Regions from separate parts of the Bacillus thuringiensis genome, predicted to be linked through region 3. Evidence: predicted binding sites of a transcription regulator. Region 3 holds the regulator's gene; each other region holds the start of a gene.

Region 1 (6,150 bases), 860 kb from region 3:
ATTAAACACAAGTGGACTAAAAACTGATGTGTATTACTACTTAGACTCGTTCTTTAATGGAAAAGTGTATCCTTTTACAAATGATCCTGCAAAACCAATTGGTGATGAGAAAATCAGCTTACCAGAAGGAGACTACACAATTGAGTTTGTCGGTTATGATAAGGCTGGGAAAGCACGTGTAAAAGGTGATTATGTTGTAATTGATAATACCCCACCAGAAGTGAAACTAATTGGATTAAAACCTGGTATTTACGAGTTAAATGAAGAAAATTATACAGTAGAAGATGGCAAAAAAGCACTATGGATTAAAGGAAATGTATACGATTCAAATGTTGACTACTTAAAAGGAAAAGGATTAAACATTACGCAAGAAGCGAATGGCGTTATGTACTATGACTATTCTCCATACTTGCATAAGTTTTTACCGATTAATGCAAATGGCGATTTTAAAGTTGGCATTACACCTGACTCCTTCAGAACGGAAGGTCCAATGAACACAGGCGTATATATTTTCGATTATGCAACTGCAGGAGCTGACTATCCAAGCGGTGTAAATAACTACTGGTTTATCCCGCAAGGTGCTCAATATGCGAAAGCTAGTTACGATAAAAAAGAATTATATAAAAATGACGAGTTCACAGTAACACTAAACGCAAAACACGTAAAACAATTTGTTGCTGGGCAATTTAATGTAAACTTCCTAGAGAAGAACTTCAAATTTGCAAATGCGAAATTTAATCCTGCTTTTGAAAAGCTACTTTCCGAAAAAGGAGTAACCGCAAAAGTAAATGAACCGAAACTAGAGGCAGGTTCGGTTACAGTTGGCGGCGCTATCGATGACAAAAACTTTGCTGGATTAGATGGTGATTTCCCGTTCATTGATGTAACTTTCAAAGTAGAAAATGATGAATTTTATGAAGCAAATGCTCAATTAGAGTCACCAATTTTTGTTTACTGGAAACAAGGTGAATCAGAACCAAATAGAATGCGTGTACTTCAAGATCAAACATTCTCAGTTATGTCCTTAAATTCACTAGTAGAAGGAAATATTAAACCTGGTGCATTCTTAAATGAACGTGGATATTTAGATGAAAAGTTTGATTATACAAAGCTTGGCGTAAAAGTATATGCAACTGATTCTTACCGTCATAAGTTTGAAGGCTCACTAGATAAATACGGATACTTCAAACTCAATGGACTTCCAGTTAATAAACGCGACTACAACTTATATGTAGAAGTGCCAGGACATTTAACAAGCCGCCTAACAACGAAACTTGGTACTGAAAAAGACGGTAAGCTGCTTGGCCAATATTATTATGCAAGACCTGACGAAAACCTTGCCGGCGATGTAAATGGTGATAAAGTAATCGATATTAAAGATGGTGAAATTATCGCTAGCAACTACGGTAAAAAAGGACTAACTGTAAAAGACGGAGATCTTAATAAAGATGGTATTGTCGACGAAAAAGATATTCGCTTCGTTGAAAAGAACTTCTTGAAAAAAGGGCCAGATGCATCTAAATCACAAACACCTGTAGAAAAATCAAAAAGCGGTACACTGGTAGATATTTTAAAGAAATTAGGATTAACACCTAAAAAATGATAAAGTGAAACTTTAATCAGTGGGGGGTGTTCATCCCCCACTGATTATCAGCCCTCACCAATCGGGCTTTTACGGGCAGTTGATCACCAAACTAACTTCTTTGCTTTCGCTGCATTTTGAGGTGGGATCTTACTGCCCGTTAATGCGGGATAATAAAGAGCACTCTACTTAAAGTAGAGTGCTCTTTTCTATAAACGACCCTTATCCAGCAAAAGGGGTATATTGGGGATATACAAGGGAAACCGGAAAAGGAATTTATATTAAATTATATAAGTTCAGAGGTAAGAAGCAGTTTCCCACCTCTGAATTATTTAGCAATTATTATAGTACTGGTGCCATTGTTTCTTTTAATACTTTTACAGAATGAGCGAATTTCGCTTTTTCATCTTCATTTAGCTCAAGTTCTACGATTTCACGTACACCTTCGCGGTTAATTACAGCTGGAACACCTACGTAAGCATCTTTTTCACCGTATTGACCTTCAAGGTATGCAGATACAGTTAATACGCTGTTCTCATTGTTTAAGATTGCTTTAGTTACACGAAGTAGTGACATACCGATTCCGTAGTAAGTTGCACCTTTACGCTCGATGATATGGTAAGCTGCATCACGTACATTTTCGAAGATTTTATCTAAGTCTTCTTGATTGTACTGTTCGTTGTTAGCTAAGATTGTTTCTAGTTTTTGTACACCGATAGTAGCGTGGCTCCATACTGGAAGTTCAGTGTCACCGTGTTCACCAACGATGTAAGCATGAACGTTACGTGGATCTACATCTAAGTAGTCACCTAACATGTAACGGAAACGAGCAGAGTCTAAAGTAGTACCAGAACCGATTACGCGCTCTTTCGGTAAACCAGATTCTTTCCAAGTTACGTAAGTTAAAATATCAACTGGGTTAGTTGCGATTAAGAAGATTCCATCGAATCCGCTATCCATAATGCCGCGAACGATTTGTTTAAAGATCTTTGTATTTTTCTCAACTAAGTCTAAACGAGTTTCACCTGGCTTTTGTGGTAATCCAGCAGTGATAACTACTAAATCTGCATCTTTACAATCTGCATAGCTACCGCTCCAAACTTTTGTCGGTGATGGTGAGAATGGTACCGCATGGCTTAAGTCCATTGCTTCCCCTTCTGCTTTTGCTTCATTAACATCTACTAATACGAATTCTTCAGCTACACCTTGGTTGATCATTGAGTAAGCGTAACTACAACCTACAGCTCCTGTTCCTACTAATACTACACGATTGATACCTTTTTTCATGTTAATTTCCCCTCTCTATTGTTCACATATATTTTTTATGATTATTTAAGTAATTAATTAAAATACTAATTTAATGTTGTTTAACTTCTTTACATTCATATTGTAGCACGTATTATTGTGAATTACTTCACAAATTATGACCTATTTGTGAACTTTTTCACATAGAGTGTAAAGTTATTAGAATAGGTGTGGAATCCATTTCAATGGAGGCGTTTTCTTTAGATTGTGAATAAAAATAGTGTGATTCGATTATTCCCTGTAACCAAATTCATTTTTTATAATCCAAATCCTAATAGTCGAAAAAGAAATCGTATTATAAGATTAAACTAACACATTATCGCCTTACAAAATGGACGTTAGTTGGCCTATATAGAATACAGTGAAATAAATCAATTAGCATATTCTTTAACACCTCCCTTTTAACCATTACCCTATATTAATAAAAAAATATCAGTTAAAATCATGCATTCTTTTCTAGTAATAAACCATCCAATATAAGTGATAGGCTACGCAAAGCTTTAGACAAATGCATCTCTGCATCTTCAGAATTCGCAATCCAACAAGCAAGGTCCACTAGTCCGCCATTTATGAATCTTGCTAATGCTTCACAATCCGTGTTTTCAATAATAGAGTCCTTCATTAGTTGCTGAAGCATCTCCGCCATCGTCACTAAACATTGTGACTGTGATGATTGATAATAACTAGTTCCTAATACTGCTGGTGCATCACGAAGTACAATTCGCTGGATCTCTGGATTAAGTGCCATTGATAAATACGCACGACAACGCCCAACAAACCCTTCCCATTTTCCTTCCGCCTCATCTGATACTTTTCCTAATTTATTATCCATTTCCATATCAATTTCTTTTACAACCGCTTCTAACAATCCTTTTTTATCACCAAAATGATGATAAATTGCACCACGTGTTAAACCGACAGATGCTGTAAAATCATCCATAGACGTGTTTACATATCCAACTGTACCAAAAGCCTCTCTTGCTGCACTTAGCAATTTTGCACGTGTTTCAATGATCATTTCTTCTCTTGTTTTTCTACCCATCTTTTCCTCCTACTTCTATTCATTCTCTTTATTCAAAATGAATCCTATTATAGTATCGTTCTCTATGTAAAAGAATAACTCCTTTTATCGTTAGCTCTCTACCCAACGATAAAACTTTCTAATTGACATACGCACCGTATGTTAATATGATATTGGCATACGGTGCGTATGTCAATTGTTTCTAGCTTACAAGATAATATAACTTCTTACCTATATCCTACATTGACTCACTGTCCCTTTTTATAGAAGGTATTAATGAAACAGAGGAGGAGTTAAAAGAATGAAGAATGTATATGTAAACGTCAAATACTTTGGTGATTATCATGTTTAATTCCTACCGCGAAATTTTCAGTGCTCCTGGTACAAAAGGATTCTCATTAGCAGGATTTATAGCTCGGATGCCTATATCAATGATGGGCATAGGTATTGTTACAATGTTATCTCAGTTACGTGGTGACTATTGGCTTGCTGGAGCTGTTGCAGCCACCTTTACATTATCATCAGCTTTACTAGCTCCTCATATTTCTCGGATGGCCGATCAATTAGGGCAATCTCGCATACTTCTTCCGACTACAGGTATCAGTGTTTTCTTTACGATCCTCTTACTCCTATGTACGAAATATGAAGCTCCTTATTGGACGCTATTTCTATCCGCCTTATGTGCAGGTTGTATGCCCAACATGTCAGCCATGGTGCGTGCACGTTGGACTAAACTATACCGTGGATCCCATAAATTGCATACAGCATTTTCCTTCGAATCGGTCGTCGACGAAATTTGCTTCATCATTGGTCCTGTATTATCTGTCAGTTTAAGTGTTATGTTCTTCCCAGAAGCGGGCCCACTTTTATCATCTGTTTTTCTTACAATTGGGGTATGCCTATTCACCATGCAAAAAAGCACAGAACCGCCTGTACACCCTCATGACATTACAAACAAAGGAACAGTGTTTAAAATCGGTTCTTTGCGAGTACTAGTATTCACACTCATCGCCATAGGTACTATATTTGGCACAATAGATGTCGTTAGTGTAGCTTTTGCTGAACATCAAGGAAACACCGTAGCTGCTAGCTTTGTACTTTCTGTCTATGCAATCGGTTCATGCCTTGCAGGTCTAATTTTCGGTACCCTTAAACTCAGTACTCCACCCTATAATCAATTTTTAATAGCAGTCACACTATCCATGATAACAATGCTGCCACTAGTTTTCGTAAACACTATTACTTGGCTAGTAGTTATTGTTTTCTTTGCAGGGTTATCTGTCGCTCCTACTATGATTATTACCATGGGACTTGTGGAAAAAATCGTACCTGAATCAAAAATAACCGAAGGAATGACTTGGGCAATTACAGGACTTGGAATTGGAGTCTCCCTAGGATCAGCGATAGCTGGTTTAGTTATTGATAACTTTGGAGCTCGGGCAGGATTTAGTGTGGCCATTATAGCCGGAGGCCTTGCCTTAACTATTGCACTTTTAGGATACAAAACTCTTCACTCCGCATATAGTCATGCTGTTATGAAACCGGATGGGCATTCAGCAGAGGGTTAAAACATATTCAAAAAATAGGATTACCTCTTCTTATGTATAAGAAGAGGTAATCCTATTTAAATTGATATAACTTTTTAAAATTTATTATTTATAATCTGTTATAGCTTCTTCTATATCTATACACAACAAAAAAGAGATAGCAGATTATGCTATCTCTTTTAGTATGACCCGTACGGGATTCGAACCCGTGTTACCGCCGTGAAAGGGCGGTGTCTTAACCACTTGACCAACGGGCCAGTTCTGGCAGAGAAGAAGGGATTCGAACCCTCGCACCGCGTTCGCGATCTACTCCCTTAGCAGGGGAGCCCCTTGAGCCACTTGGGTACTTCTCTATAATATGGCTCCGCAGGTAGGACTCGAACCTACGACCGATCGGTTAACAGCCGATAGCTCTACCACTGAGCTACTGCGGAACAATTATGGTGGGCCTAAATGGACTCGAACCATCGACCTCACGCTTATCAGGCGTGCGCTCTAACCAGCTGAGCTATAGGCCCATAATTGAAAAGCGGGTGAAGAGAATCGAACTCTCGACCAGAGCTTGGAAGGCTCTTGTTTTACCACTAAACTACACCCGCATTAAATTGAAAATGGTGAGCCATGAAGGATTCGAACCTTCGACCCTCTGATTAAAAGTCAGATGCTCTACCAACTGAGCTAATGGCTCATTTTGA
Region 2 (6,150 bases), 750 kb from region 3:
ATATGCAGCTGAAAGTTCTGTATATCGTACAGTAGGTTTATTCGAAAGCCGCATGAGCACATTATCTGAAGAAGAAGTAAAAGACGGTAAAGCAGTAGCAGCTTCTATCGCTGAATATGCAATCGAGTGCTCTTTAAACAAAGTATTCGGTTCTGAAGTATTAGACTATACAGTAGATGAAGGTGTTCAAATTCACGGTGGTTACGGATTTATGGCAGAATACGAGATTGAAAGAATGTACCGCGATTCTCGTATTAACCGTATTTTCGAAGGAACGAACGAAATTAACCGCCTAATCGTACCAGGTACGTTCTTACGTAAAGCGATGAAAGGTGAATTACCACTTCTTCAAAAAGCACAAAAATTACAAGAAGAGTTAATGATGATGATGCCAGAAGAAGTAGGCGATGAGCCATTAGCACTTCAAAAGTATTTAGTAACTAATGCGAAGAAAATCGGCTTAATGGTAGCTGGATTAGCTGCTCAAAAATACGGTAAAGCATTAGATAAAGAGCAAGAAATTCTTGTGAATATCGCTGACATCGTAAGCAACCTATACGCAATGGAGTCAGCTGTTCTTCGTACAGAAAAAGCAATCAAAACAACTGGTCTTGAAAAGAATAAACAAAAAGTGTTATACACTGAAGTATTCTGCCAAGAAGCATTTAACGAAATCGAAGCAGATGCGAAAGAAACACTTATCGCAGTTGAAAATGGCGACATGCTGCGCATGATGTTATCATCATTACGTAAATTAACTCGCCACACACCACTTAATGTAATTCCGAAGAAACGTGAAATCGCTGCGAAAATTTTAGAAGATGAGCGTTACACAGTTTAATAGATGAGAGAGAACCAGTAGCCAGTTGGCTACTGGTTTTTTTATTGCTGAATTCTTGAATAAAGCTGTTTTACATATGTATGTGTAAACAGCTCTTTTTTATGGAGGTAAAGAAGATGAAGGTAATAAGCGTAGAAACAGTGCATCAAATTGCATTTTTACCGCGTCTATTTCCAATTAACTGTTACTTCGTTGAAGAAGAAACAGGATTAACTTTAATTGATGCGGCCTTACCGTTTTGTGCAAAGAAGATTTTACAATCAGCTCGGAAAATAGGAAAACCGATTACGAATATCGTTATTACACATGCGCATGATGACCATGTAGGAGCGCTTGATGCGATAAAGCAAGAGATGCCCGATGTTCCAGTCTATATTTCTAAAAGAGATGCTTGTTTACTTGAAGGAGATAAGGCACTACAAGAGGGAGAACGAAATACACCAATAAAAGTGGGAGTGTCAAAACAGATACATACGATCCCAGATATTTTTCTTCAAGAGGGAGATAAAGTTGGTTCTCTTGTAGCGATTGGAGCTCCAGGTCATACACCAGGATCAATGGCATTTTTAGACACAAGAAATGATGCACTCATTGTTGGAGATGCATTTCAAACGAGAGGAGGATTAGCGGTAGCAGGACAGTTGAAGTGGCTTTTCCCGTTTCCTATGTTTGGGACTTGGGATGCAGAAGTTTCATTAACGAGTGCTCAGAAATTGCTGGAGTATAAGCCGTCTTTATTGGCGACAGGGCATGGGAAAATGATTGAAAATCCGTTAATACAAATGCAACGGGCGATTGAAGAAGCGGAAAGGAATTTAAGTAGAAAGAGCCTCTAATCGTTTAGAGGCTCTTTTTAGTTAAATGATTATTTAGCAGACTTTTTAATGAATACGATTTAAAAAGAACAGAATACTAAGGAAGAATGAAAGAAGAAAGGTAGGAGTATTCCATGCAAAATTTAACAGAGCTTGAAGTAGAAAACTTACGTCATTTAATTGGTGGACACGCAACGATTATTAACAAGTTGGAGCAGTATGCACAGACGTGTACAGATCCACAACTGAAACAAATGCTACAAAAAGATGCGCAAGATGCAAGAAATACGAAACAGCAATTAATGACTTTCCTAGGATAGGAGGAAGAGAAAGATGAATGAAAAAGATATGGTAAATGATTATTTAGCAGGATTAAATGCAAGTTTAACAAGTTATGCAAATTATATTTCTCAGTCTGATAATGAACAGTTACATCAAACGTTAATCCAAATTCGTAATCAAGATGAAATGCGTCAACGTAATATGTATGAGTACGCAAAGCAAAAGAGTTATTACAAACCGGCAGCACCTGCGAATCCGATGATCGTGCAGCAATTAAAAAGTCAGTTAAGTGCAGAATAATAGGATGAAAAAACGGGCGAAAATAGATTCGCTCGTTTTATTTTTTTGTATGTCAATAAATACATAATAAATATTTTTCCAGTTGTAACAAATATGACGAAAATGTAATATAACAATTCACAAAAAGGACAAATACTTTGCTCAATATTTCACAAAGTATCCATGGTTTCTATCGTGAGAACCTCTATAATTAAGAGTGTAAAGAACAAAAGAAATAGATTATATGATCACTTAGGAGAGATTGCTATGAAAAGACATACAAGAAAAATTGCAATTATCGGTACTGGATTAGTTGGATCAAGTTGTGCGTATTCCATTGTAAATCAAGGAATTTGCGAAGAACTATTATTAATTGATATAAATCATGAACGTGCAGTTGGGGAAGCAATGGATTTATCACATTGCATTAACTTTACAAATACAAGAACAAAAGTATATGCAGGAAGCTATGAAGACTGCAAAGATATGGACATTGTCATTATTACTGCAGGACCAGCACCAAAACCTGGACAAAGTCGCTTAGATACTTTAGGAGCGAGTGCGAAGATTATGGAAAGTGTTGTTGGCGGCGTAATGGCAAGTGGATTTGATGGTATTTTCTTACTCGCATCGAACCCAGTTGATATTATCACATATGAAGTATGGAAATTATCTGGATTACCTAGAAATCGCGTAATCGGTACAGGAACATCATTAGATTCTTCTCGCCTAAGAACAATTTTATCTGAAATGTTACATGTAGATCCTCGTAGTATTCATGGGTATTCATTAGGAGAACATGGTGATTCTCAAATGGTTGCTTGGTCTCATGTAACTGTTGGTGGAAAGCCAATTCTGCAAATTTTAGAAGAACAAAAAGAACGATTTGGTGAAATAGATTTAGATGAAATCGTTGAGAAGACTGCAAAAGCCGGATGGGAAATTTATAAACGTAAAGGAACTACTTATTACGGAATCGGAAATTCTCTAGCATATATTGCAAGCTCAATCTTTAATGATGATCACCGTGTCATTGCTGTATCAGCTATTTTAGATGGTGAGTACGGTGAATATGATATTTGTACAGGAGTACCAGCTATTATTACTAGAGACGGTATAAGAGAAATTGTAGAACTCAATTTAACAGAGGATGAAGAATCTCGATTCGCAAAATCAAACGATATTTTACGTGATTATATGAAAACAATTGGTTACTAACTTATAGGAGAAGGTGAAACAAATGAAGGAATATATAATGTCTCGTGTATTTAAAGCATCTGCTGGTATCGCACAAGGTATTTTCGTATCCCTCGGAATTGGTTTACTAATCGAAAATATAGGAAGAATTGTTGATATTCCGTTGCTTATTACAATTGGAGTTGTTGCAAAATCACTAATGGCACCAGCGATTGGTGCAGGAATTGCTTTTATGCTCGGTGCAAATGGTCTTGTAATCTTCTCGGCTATGGTGGCTGGAGCAATTGGTGCCGGATCCATTTCAATTACTGAAGCTGGTCTAATTATTAAAACAGGTGAGCCAATCGGTGCTTTATTAACAGCAACTTTAGCTGTATATATTGGTAAACGTTTAAGCGGAAAAACTGCTTTAGATATGATGCTCGTTCCATTTGCGGCCATATTAGGTTCTGGTTTAGTTGGTATTTGGTTATCTCATAATATTACTCCTGTTTTAAATGCAGTTGGAGCGTTCATTAAAGATAGCTCAGCTGGTAGCCCATTCATCGCTTCTATCGTCATTGCAGTAGTTTGGGGACTATTACTTATCTCTCCAGCTTCATCAGCTGCGTTAGCGATCGCACTTAGCTTAGACGGTGTTGCAGGTGGTGCAGCTCTTGCCGGATGCGTCGCTCAGTTTATCGGATTCTCTGTCATATCAGCGAAAGAAAACAATTTAGGTGGCATATTAGCTCAAGCTCTTTGTACTCCGAAAGTACAGTTGCCAAATATCACTAAAAATCCAATGATTCTCGTCCCAACTGTCGTCGCCAGTGCTATAGTCGGTCCGGTATCCGCATTAATTTTCCAACTGGAAGCAGGAAAAGAAATTGCAGGTCTTGGATTAAGTTCTCTTATCGCACCAATTAATTTAATTTCCAGCGAAGGATGGGAAGTTGTCCCGGCGATGGTAATTACTTATATCGTCATTCCAGTAGCTGTTTCTTATATACTTTACATTGCTCTTAAAAAAGCAGGTCGTATTCATTCTGGTGATATGACTGTACCGCAATCTTAAATTGAAAATCTCCTTAATAATAGATAAAAGCAGACTGAGAAGCCACAGTCTGCTTTTTTATGTTACATTTTATGATTTTGTTTTACTGGAACACGTACTGTTTCTTTTGCTAATAAAAGTTGAACACCGAAGTAAAGTATGCTTGCAAGTGTCATTCCAGAAACGGCATCTACAAAGGCATGTTGCTTCGTAAATAGCGTTGATAAAATAATAAGTGTACCGAAGAAAGTAAGGATGTAATATTCAAAAGCATGTTGTTCTCTACGCTTAAAGGCAGCTAACATAATTACAAATGTAGTAAGAACGTGAATGCTAGGGAAACAGTTTACTGGCTGGTCGATACTATAAATATAGCGAACTAGTTCAGAAAATACATCTGTTCCAACGACAGTCGGACGCGGTACAGTTGTTTGCCAAAAATAATAAATAGAAAAACAAGCAAGCTTTCCAAAAATAACACTACTTAAAGTGACATAATATTGCTTTCGGTCAGCAAAGCAGTAATAAATAAGTGCGCCGTATAAGTATGGAAACCAAAGTAAATAAGGAATAATAAATGCTTTTACAAATGGAATCCAATCATCTACTACAGTTGTAACGTCTACTGCGTGAACAGTTGTTTTATTTAATACATCGTAAAGGGGACTTACGAGTACGAGTAGAAGTATATAACTTAACGGAAGAAAAGATGAAAGTTTAAATTTCTTCATGTTGATCTCCTATGTTTAGTAATGTAAGTAAATTCAATTGATTATAATATAGAAACGTGAATTGGGCTATCGATTTTACTTACATTTTCTTGAATTAACCTTACGTTTTTGTCACTTGACTAAAAAGAAGGGGGAGGGTGCTAAATGAAGCGTTTATCATATTTTTTAGTTTTTATATTGTTATGCCTAGTAGGTGCTGGGTGTGCAAAGAATAACGAAGGAGAAAAATTAGAATATAACGGAAGAGCACTCGTAATTGGAGTTGTTGGAGAAAAGCCGAAAGATACGTTTAGGAATGTAAAGTTTGAAAGTATAAAGTTAGAAGAAATGCAGGAGAAATCAGCAAAAGTTGATGGTTTTTTCGTTATGAAAGAATACTTTAAAGAGGCATCAAAGGAGCAGTATACGGACTTATTTTTATCGTTAAAGAAGCCGGTATTTTTTATTGGTTTGCAAGATAGACCGTATTTAATTTTTACTAACAAGGATTTAGATTATGATAATACCCCAAAGGATAAAACGATGACGTATACGCAAGGGTTTGTAAATATGGGGAACCCTGAAGGTCAATATTGGGGTATGGGATTATATAATGATACTGTTTCCGATCGAAATATTCATAATATGTATATAGTAGTATTTCAAACCATTTCGGATTACTTAAGTCGATGATGAAGGGGCCTGTAAAAAAGGCTTCTTATTTTTTTAAAATAAACGTTTGTTTAAGCTGTATGTTCGGTAGAAAGAAACTCATGTAGTTCAAAGGTTAAGAAAGAAAAATAAGAAATTAATCAAACGTTTGTTTAAGCTGTATGCTCGGTAGGAAGAAACCGATGCAGCTCAAGGGTTAACAAAGAAAAATGGAGAATTAATCAAACGTTTGTTTAAGCTGTATGTTCGGTAGAAAGAAACTCATGTAGTTCAAAGGTTAAGAAAGAAAAATAAGAAATTAATCAAACGCTTGTTTAA
Region 3 (6,150 bases):
CTTTTGAACGAAGTCCTCAAGTTTTGCGATTTCATCTTGTTGTTTTTCGTAACGTTTCATTTCTTGCTCGTATAAGGCTGATTTTAAGTCTAAATATTTACTGTAGTTACCAACAAATCGTCTGCTTTCTTTATTCGAAATTTCATATACTTGTGTAACGAGTTTGTCTAAGAAATAACGGTCATGTGAAACGATTAATATTGCGCCAGGATAACCTTGTAAATATTGCTCAAGCCATGTTAATGTTTCGATGTCTAAATGGTTTGTAGGCTCGTCCAAAATAAGTAAGTCTGGTTTTGTTAATAATAATTTCCCGAGAGCTAATCTTGTTTTTTGCCCACCGCTTAAAGTAGAAATCGTCGTCTGGTGCGTTTCAACTGGGAAGCCAAGGCCGCTTAAAATGGAGCGAATATCCGCTTCATATTGATATCCACCTTGATCTTTATAATTGAGTTGCAATTGGTCATAATCAGCTAACAATCTTTCATATATAGCTTCGTTTGAAAAGTTTTCTTCTTTTCCCATTTCTTGCTCAAGCCTTCGAAGTTTTGTCTCCATTTGCTGTAAGTGGGTAAAGACGGTTAGCATTTCATCCCAAATTGTTAAAGACGTTTCTAGGCCGGTATTTTGAGCTAAATACCCGATTGAGACATCTTTCGGTTTTATAATTTCGCCACCATCATGTGATAATTCACCAGCGATAATTTTTAATAATGTAGATTTTCCAGCTCCATTCCTTCCAACTAATGCGATACGATCTTTTGTTTGTACTTCCAATTTTATGTTTGCAAGAATTGTTTCTGCACCGTATAATTTCGAAAGTCCATTTACTTGTAATAAAATCAATGTTTTCACCTCAAATAATTTCTTAACTTTGCCATGTTTATATTTCTCAATCATACTAAAAATAGTGTATAGTTTAAAATAAGAGAGAATACTTCTTCTCTTTATTATACAAGGAATTTAATGAGTGCTAAACTTCTGTATTTGATTAAAGTATATGAATAAAGATAGGAAGAGAGGAGAGGTCATATGGATCAGCAAAAGATTCCACAAGCCACTGCTAAAAGATTGCCTCTATACTATCGATTTATCCAAAACTTATCTCTTTCTGGTAAGCAGCGTGTTTCATCGGCCGAATTGAGTGAAGCGGTAAAAGTAGATTCCGCAACAATACGAAGAGATTTTTCGTATTTTGGAGCGTTAGGGAAAAAGGGATACGGATATAACGTAAATTATTTATTATCATTTTTCCGCGAAACACTTGATCAAGATGATATCACGCGTGTAGCACTTATTGGAGTAGGTAATTTAGGGACCGCTTTCTTACATTATAATTTCACGAAAAACAATAATACAAAAATTGAAATGGCATTTGATGTTAGTGAAGAGAAAGTTGGAACAGAAATCGGGGGCATTCCTGTATACCATTTAGATGAATTAGAAGAGAGATTATCAAATGATATACAAGTGGCAATATTAACAGTACCGGCTACAGTAGCACAAGCTGTAGCAGATAGATTAGCTGAAACGAGCGTGCATGGTATTTTGAATTTCACACCAGCACGATTAAACGTATCAGAGAATATTAGAATTCATCATATTGATTTAGCTGTAGAGTTACAAACATTAGTTTACTTTTTGAAAAACTATCCACAATAAAACGCAGAGGAAGCGACCTCTGCGTTTTATTATTGTTTCTTCTTTGTGAATTTAACTAATATAAGGCGAAGTGCCAAATTAAAATCAATTGTTGCCATAACTGCAAATAGTATTGTCCACACATTCCAGATTGTATCTGTCACGTTCGTAATGGCGAAGCGTGTAAAGATACATCCAAGAAGGAAGTATAGTGCAGCCATGAACAATGGTGAGTTTCTCATACAAAAAATCCTCCGATAAAGCCTTGCATTTTTTCAGCTTCTTTAATCATTTCTTGAATTTGCTCATTGCTCATAAAAATTTGCCCAATAGCGACTAATGTATTCATCGCAACATGAGCTGCAATAGGAACGATAATTCGCTTCGTTTTTACATATAAAAAGGCGAATACGAGCCCCATAGAAGTGTATACCAATAAGTGAGTAAAATCAAAATGAATTGCTGCGAATACAAGCGAACTAATGATAGCTGCAATAAAGAAGTTGAACTTCTTATAAAGTGCACCGAATAAAATTTTTCTAAATACGATTTCTTCTAAGATAGGTCCGATTATAGATACAACAATAAGGAACCAAGGCGTAGTTCGTGCAATTTCCATCAGTTTCATTGTATTTTCTGAACCTTGTTTAATTCCTAGTAGTTGCATCTCGATCATACCGGCAACTATTTGTGAAAAGAAAGCTAAGAATAATCCGATGAAAATCCATCCAATTGTAGCTGGAACAGAAGAGCGCGTTGAATCTAAATGCCTGTCACGAATATCTGTTCTAAGTAACCAAAGTACGATACATAATGCAACAAAGAAGCTAATAATTGCCCAGTGTCCCGTTATGATTTGTCCTTTTTCCTCAATGGTAAACCCTCTATTATCATAGAGTCCTGTTTTTAGGAGAAGTGGTAATCCAACAACGCCAGATAACTGCATTAAAATGTATGTAACGATAACCCACCAATATTGTTTTTTCAAATGGTTTAACCATCCTTTCTAACTATAGTGTATGAGATAAGTTAGGATAACATGTAAATATGCTACCTACGATATAAACCTCACTTAAATTATGTTTTTTTCGTAAATCCTTATTTGAAATTATAATAGAAGACAGGAGAAAGTTGTGTGTATAGCGAAAACAACTTAGGGTGTCCTTTCATATTGTAACATACGAGCAGTGGAAACAATGCTTCATATAGTAAAGGCGGTATTCTATATAGAAAGTTTATATAGTAATTTGCGAAAAAATTATGATTTTTTTACTTGCAAAAGAAATTGAGATTATTTATTATTATAAGTGTGTTAGCACTCGGGTGACTTGAGTGCTAATAAATAAAATTTACATAACAAAATGAGGAGGTTATTGTTCATGCTAAAGCCATTAGGTGATCGCGTTGTAATTGAGCTTGTTCAAGCAGAAGAAAAAACAGCAAGTGGTATTGTATTACCAGATACTGCAAAAGAAAAACCACAAGAGGGTAAAGTTGTTGCAGTAGGTACTGGTCGAGTGCTTGAAAATGGTGAGCGTGTTGCTTTAGAGGTAGCAGCAGGTGATCTTATCATCTTCTCAAAATATGCAGGTACTGAAGTGAAATATGAAGGTACAGACTACTTGATTTTACGTGAAAGTGACATTTTAGCAGTTATCGGTTAATTATATAAATCTTAAAAAATCCAAGGGGGTCAATTATTATGGCAAAAGATATTAAATTTAGTGAAGAAGCACGTCGTTCGATGCTTCGCGGTGTCGACACTCTTGCAAACGCAGTAAAAGTAACGCTTGGACCAAAAGGTCGTAACGTTGTACTTGAGAAAAAATTTGGTTCACCACTTATTACAAATGATGGTGTAACAATCGCAAAAGAAATCGAATTAGAAGATGCATTCGAAAACATGGGTGCGAAATTAGTAGCAGAAGTTGCTAGCAAAACAAACGATGTAGCTGGTGACGGAACAACAACTGCAACTGTATTAGCGCAAGCTATGATTCGTGAAGGTCTTAAAAACGTAACAGCTGGTGCTAACCCAATGGGTCTTCGTAAAGGTATCGAAAAAGCTGTTACTGCTGCAATTGAAGAATTAAAAACGATTTCTAAACCAATCGAAGGCAAATCTTCTATCGCACAAGTAGCTGCTATTTCTGCAGCTGACGAAGAAGTAGGTCAATTAATCGCTGAAGCAATGGAGCGCGTTGGTAACGACGGCGTTATTACTTTAGAAGAGTCTAAAGGATTCACAACAGAATTAGACGTAGTAGAAGGTATGCAATTTGATCGTGGATATGCATCTCCTTACATGATTACTGATTCTGACAAAATGGAAGCAGTTCTTGATAACCCATACATCTTAATTACTGACAAAAAGATTTCTAACATCCAAGAAATCTTACCAGTATTAGAGCAAGTGGTACAACAAGGTAAACCACTTCTTATCATTGCTGAAGATGTAGAAGGCGAAGCATTAGCTACATTAGTAGTGAACAAACTTCGTGGTACATTCAATGTAGTAGCTGTTAAAGCTCCTGGATTTGGTGACCGTCGTAAAGCAATGCTAGAAGATATCGCAATCTTAACTGGTGGCGAAGTAATCACTGAAGAATTAGGTCGTGACTTAAAATCTGCTACAGTTGAATCTTTAGGACGTGCTGGTAAAGTTGTTGTTACAAAAGAAAACACAACTGTAGTTGAAGGTATTGGAAATACAGAGCAAATCGCAGCTCGCATTGGTCAAATTCGTGCGCAATTAGAAGAAACAACTTCTGAATTCGATCGTGAAAAATTACAAGAGCGTCTTGCGAAACTTGCGGGTGGCGTAGCAGTAATTAAAGTCGGTGCAGCAACTGAAACTGAGTTAAAAGAGCGCAAACTTCGCATTGAAGATGCACTTAACTCAACTCGTGCAGCAGTAGAAGAAGGTATCGTTGCAGGTGGTGGTACTTCACTTATGAACGTATACACGAAAGTAGCTTCTATCGTAGCTGAAGGCGACGAAGCAACAGGTATCAACATCGTACTTCGCGCACTAGAAGAGCCAGTTCGTCAAATCGCAATCAACGCTGGTCTAGAAGGATCTGTAGTTGTAGAGCGTCTAAAAGGCGAAAAAGTAGGCGTTGGTTTCAACGCAGCTACTGGCGAATGGGTTAACATGCTTGAGTCTGGTATCGTAGATCCAGCTAAAGTAACTCGTTCTGCACTTCAAAACGCAGCATCTGTTGCAGCTATGTTCTTAACAACTGAAGCTGTAGTAGCTGACAAGCCAGAACCAAATGCACCAGCAATGCCTGACATGGGCGGCATGGGCATGGGCGGTATGGGCGGAATGATGTAATTCCGTTTGCCCTAAAAAACATCCATTTCTATATAGAAATGGATGTTTTTTTATGTTTTTTAGAAAAGGAAATGAATTTCTGTAGAATTTTGTCGCTTTCTCTCTTGACCATATAGATACTTCATTGTTAGAATCTAGGAAGATAATATAAAACGATCCTTCATATATCCTCAATGATATGGTTTGAGAGTCTCTACCGGGTTACCGTAAACAACCTGACTATGAAGGCAGTGTGTCTTATATTTATAAAGAGCGGAGACTATCTTTCTTTATAAAGCCAGACCCCTGCCTTTTCTTTGTTATGAGACTAGAGGCGGAGGACTGGCTTTTTTTATTATATTAGTAATGCTTTTCGCCAAATTGGTGAAAATATTTATATACGAGAACTAACGTTGGGGTGATTATTTTGAAGAAGCAACACGATACAATTATCGTTTTAGATTTTGGAAGTCAATACAATCAGTTAATAGCACGTCGAATTCGTGAGTTCGGTGTATACAGTGAACTTCATCCACATACAATTACTGCAGAAGAAATTAAAGCAATGAATCCAAAAGGGATTATTTTCTCTGGTGGACCAAATAGCGTATACGGTGAAGGTGCATTACATTGTGATGAAAAAATCTTCGAACTAGGTTTACCGATCTTCGGTATCTGTTACGGTATGCAGCTTATGACACAACACTTCGGTGGTAAAGTAGAGCGTGCAAACCACCGTGAGTACGGAAAAGCTGTTCTTAAAGTAGAGAACGAATCAAAATTATATGCGAACCTTCCAGAAGAGCAAGTTGTATGGATGAGCCATGGCGACTTAGTAACTGGTTTACCTGAAGGATTCGTAGTAGACGCAACAAGTGAGTCTTGCCCAATTGCTGGTATGAGCAATGAAGCGAAAAACTTATACGGTGTACAATTCCACCCAGAAGTACGTCACTCTGAGCACGGTAACGATTTAATTAAAAACTTCGTATTCGGCGTATGTGGTTGTTCTGAAGGATGGAACATGGAGAACTTTATCGAAGTAGAATTAGAAAAGATTCGTGAAACTGTTGGAGACAAAAAAGTACTATGTGCACTTAGTGGCGGCGTAGACTCTTCTGTTGTAGCAGTATTAATTCATAAAGCAATCGGTGATCAGTTAACATGTATTTTCGTTGACCACGGCTTACTTC

The links. The regulator Rex, encoded in region 3, represses fermentation and respiration genes when NADH is low (regulators of the CRP and FNR family bind a similar motif). The targets are predictions, from matches to a motif close to TTGTGAAATATTTCACAA.
Region 1: a site for Rex is predicted at 2,985-3,002, ahead of AC241_RS24205 (L-lactate dehydrogenase). Genes of this name have one in related genera too.
Region 2: a site for Rex is predicted at 2,376-2,393, ahead of AC241_RS24885 (L-lactate dehydrogenase). Genes of this name have one in related genera too.

Annotation. Positions count from the first base shown of each region.
Region 1 covers NZ_CP012099.1:4,684,729-4,690,878, forward strand. Annotated here, with positions in the region: gene AC241_RS24200 (S8 family serine peptidase) at 1-1,603, shown strand, start outside; gene AC241_RS24205 (L-lactate dehydrogenase) at 1,925-2,869, opposite strand; gene AC241_RS24210 (TetR/AcrR family transcriptional regulator) at 3,330-3,929, opposite strand; gene AC241_RS24215 (MFS transporter) at 4,253-5,476, shown strand; tRNA gene AC241_RS24220 (tRNA-Glu) at 5,641-5,712, opposite strand; tRNA gene AC241_RS24225 (tRNA-Ser) at 5,718-5,808, opposite strand; tRNA gene AC241_RS24230 (tRNA-Asn) at 5,815-5,889, opposite strand; tRNA gene AC241_RS24235 (tRNA-Ile) at 5,897-5,973, opposite strand; tRNA gene AC241_RS24240 (tRNA-Gly) at 5,984-6,054, opposite strand; tRNA gene AC241_RS24245 (tRNA-Lys) at 6,068-6,143, opposite strand.
Region 2 covers NZ_CP012099.1:4,793,394-4,799,543, reverse strand. Annotated here, with positions in the region: gene AC241_RS24905 (acyl-CoA dehydrogenase family protein) at 1-841, shown strand, start outside; gene AC241_RS24900 (MBL fold metallo-hydrolase) at 958-1,677, shown strand; gene AC241_RS24895 (hypothetical protein) at 1,791-1,976, shown strand; gene AC241_RS24890 (spore coat protein) at 1,990-2,238, shown strand; gene AC241_RS24885 (L-lactate dehydrogenase) at 2,485-3,435, shown strand; gene AC241_RS24880 (PTS sugar transporter subunit IIC) at 3,458-4,471, shown strand; gene AC241_RS24875 (phosphatase PAP2 family protein) at 4,534-5,181, opposite strand; gene AC241_RS24870 (hypothetical protein) at 5,326-5,853, shown strand.
Region 3 covers NZ_CP012099.1:253,461-259,610, forward strand. Annotated here, with positions in the region: gene AC241_RS01510 (ABC-F family ATP-binding cassette domain-containing protein) at 1-846, opposite strand, end outside; gene AC241_RS01515 (redox-sensing transcriptional repressor Rex) at 1,033-1,662, shown strand; gene AC241_RS01520 (YdiK family protein) at 1,692-1,883, opposite strand; gene AC241_RS01525 (CPBP family intramembrane glutamic endopeptidase) at 1,880-2,629, opposite strand; gene groES (co-chaperone GroES) at 3,021-3,305, shown strand; gene groL (chaperonin GroEL) at 3,344-4,978, shown strand; purine riboswitch at 5,119-5,220, shown strand; gene guaA (glutamine-hydrolyzing GMP synthase) at 5,385-6,150, shown strand, end outside.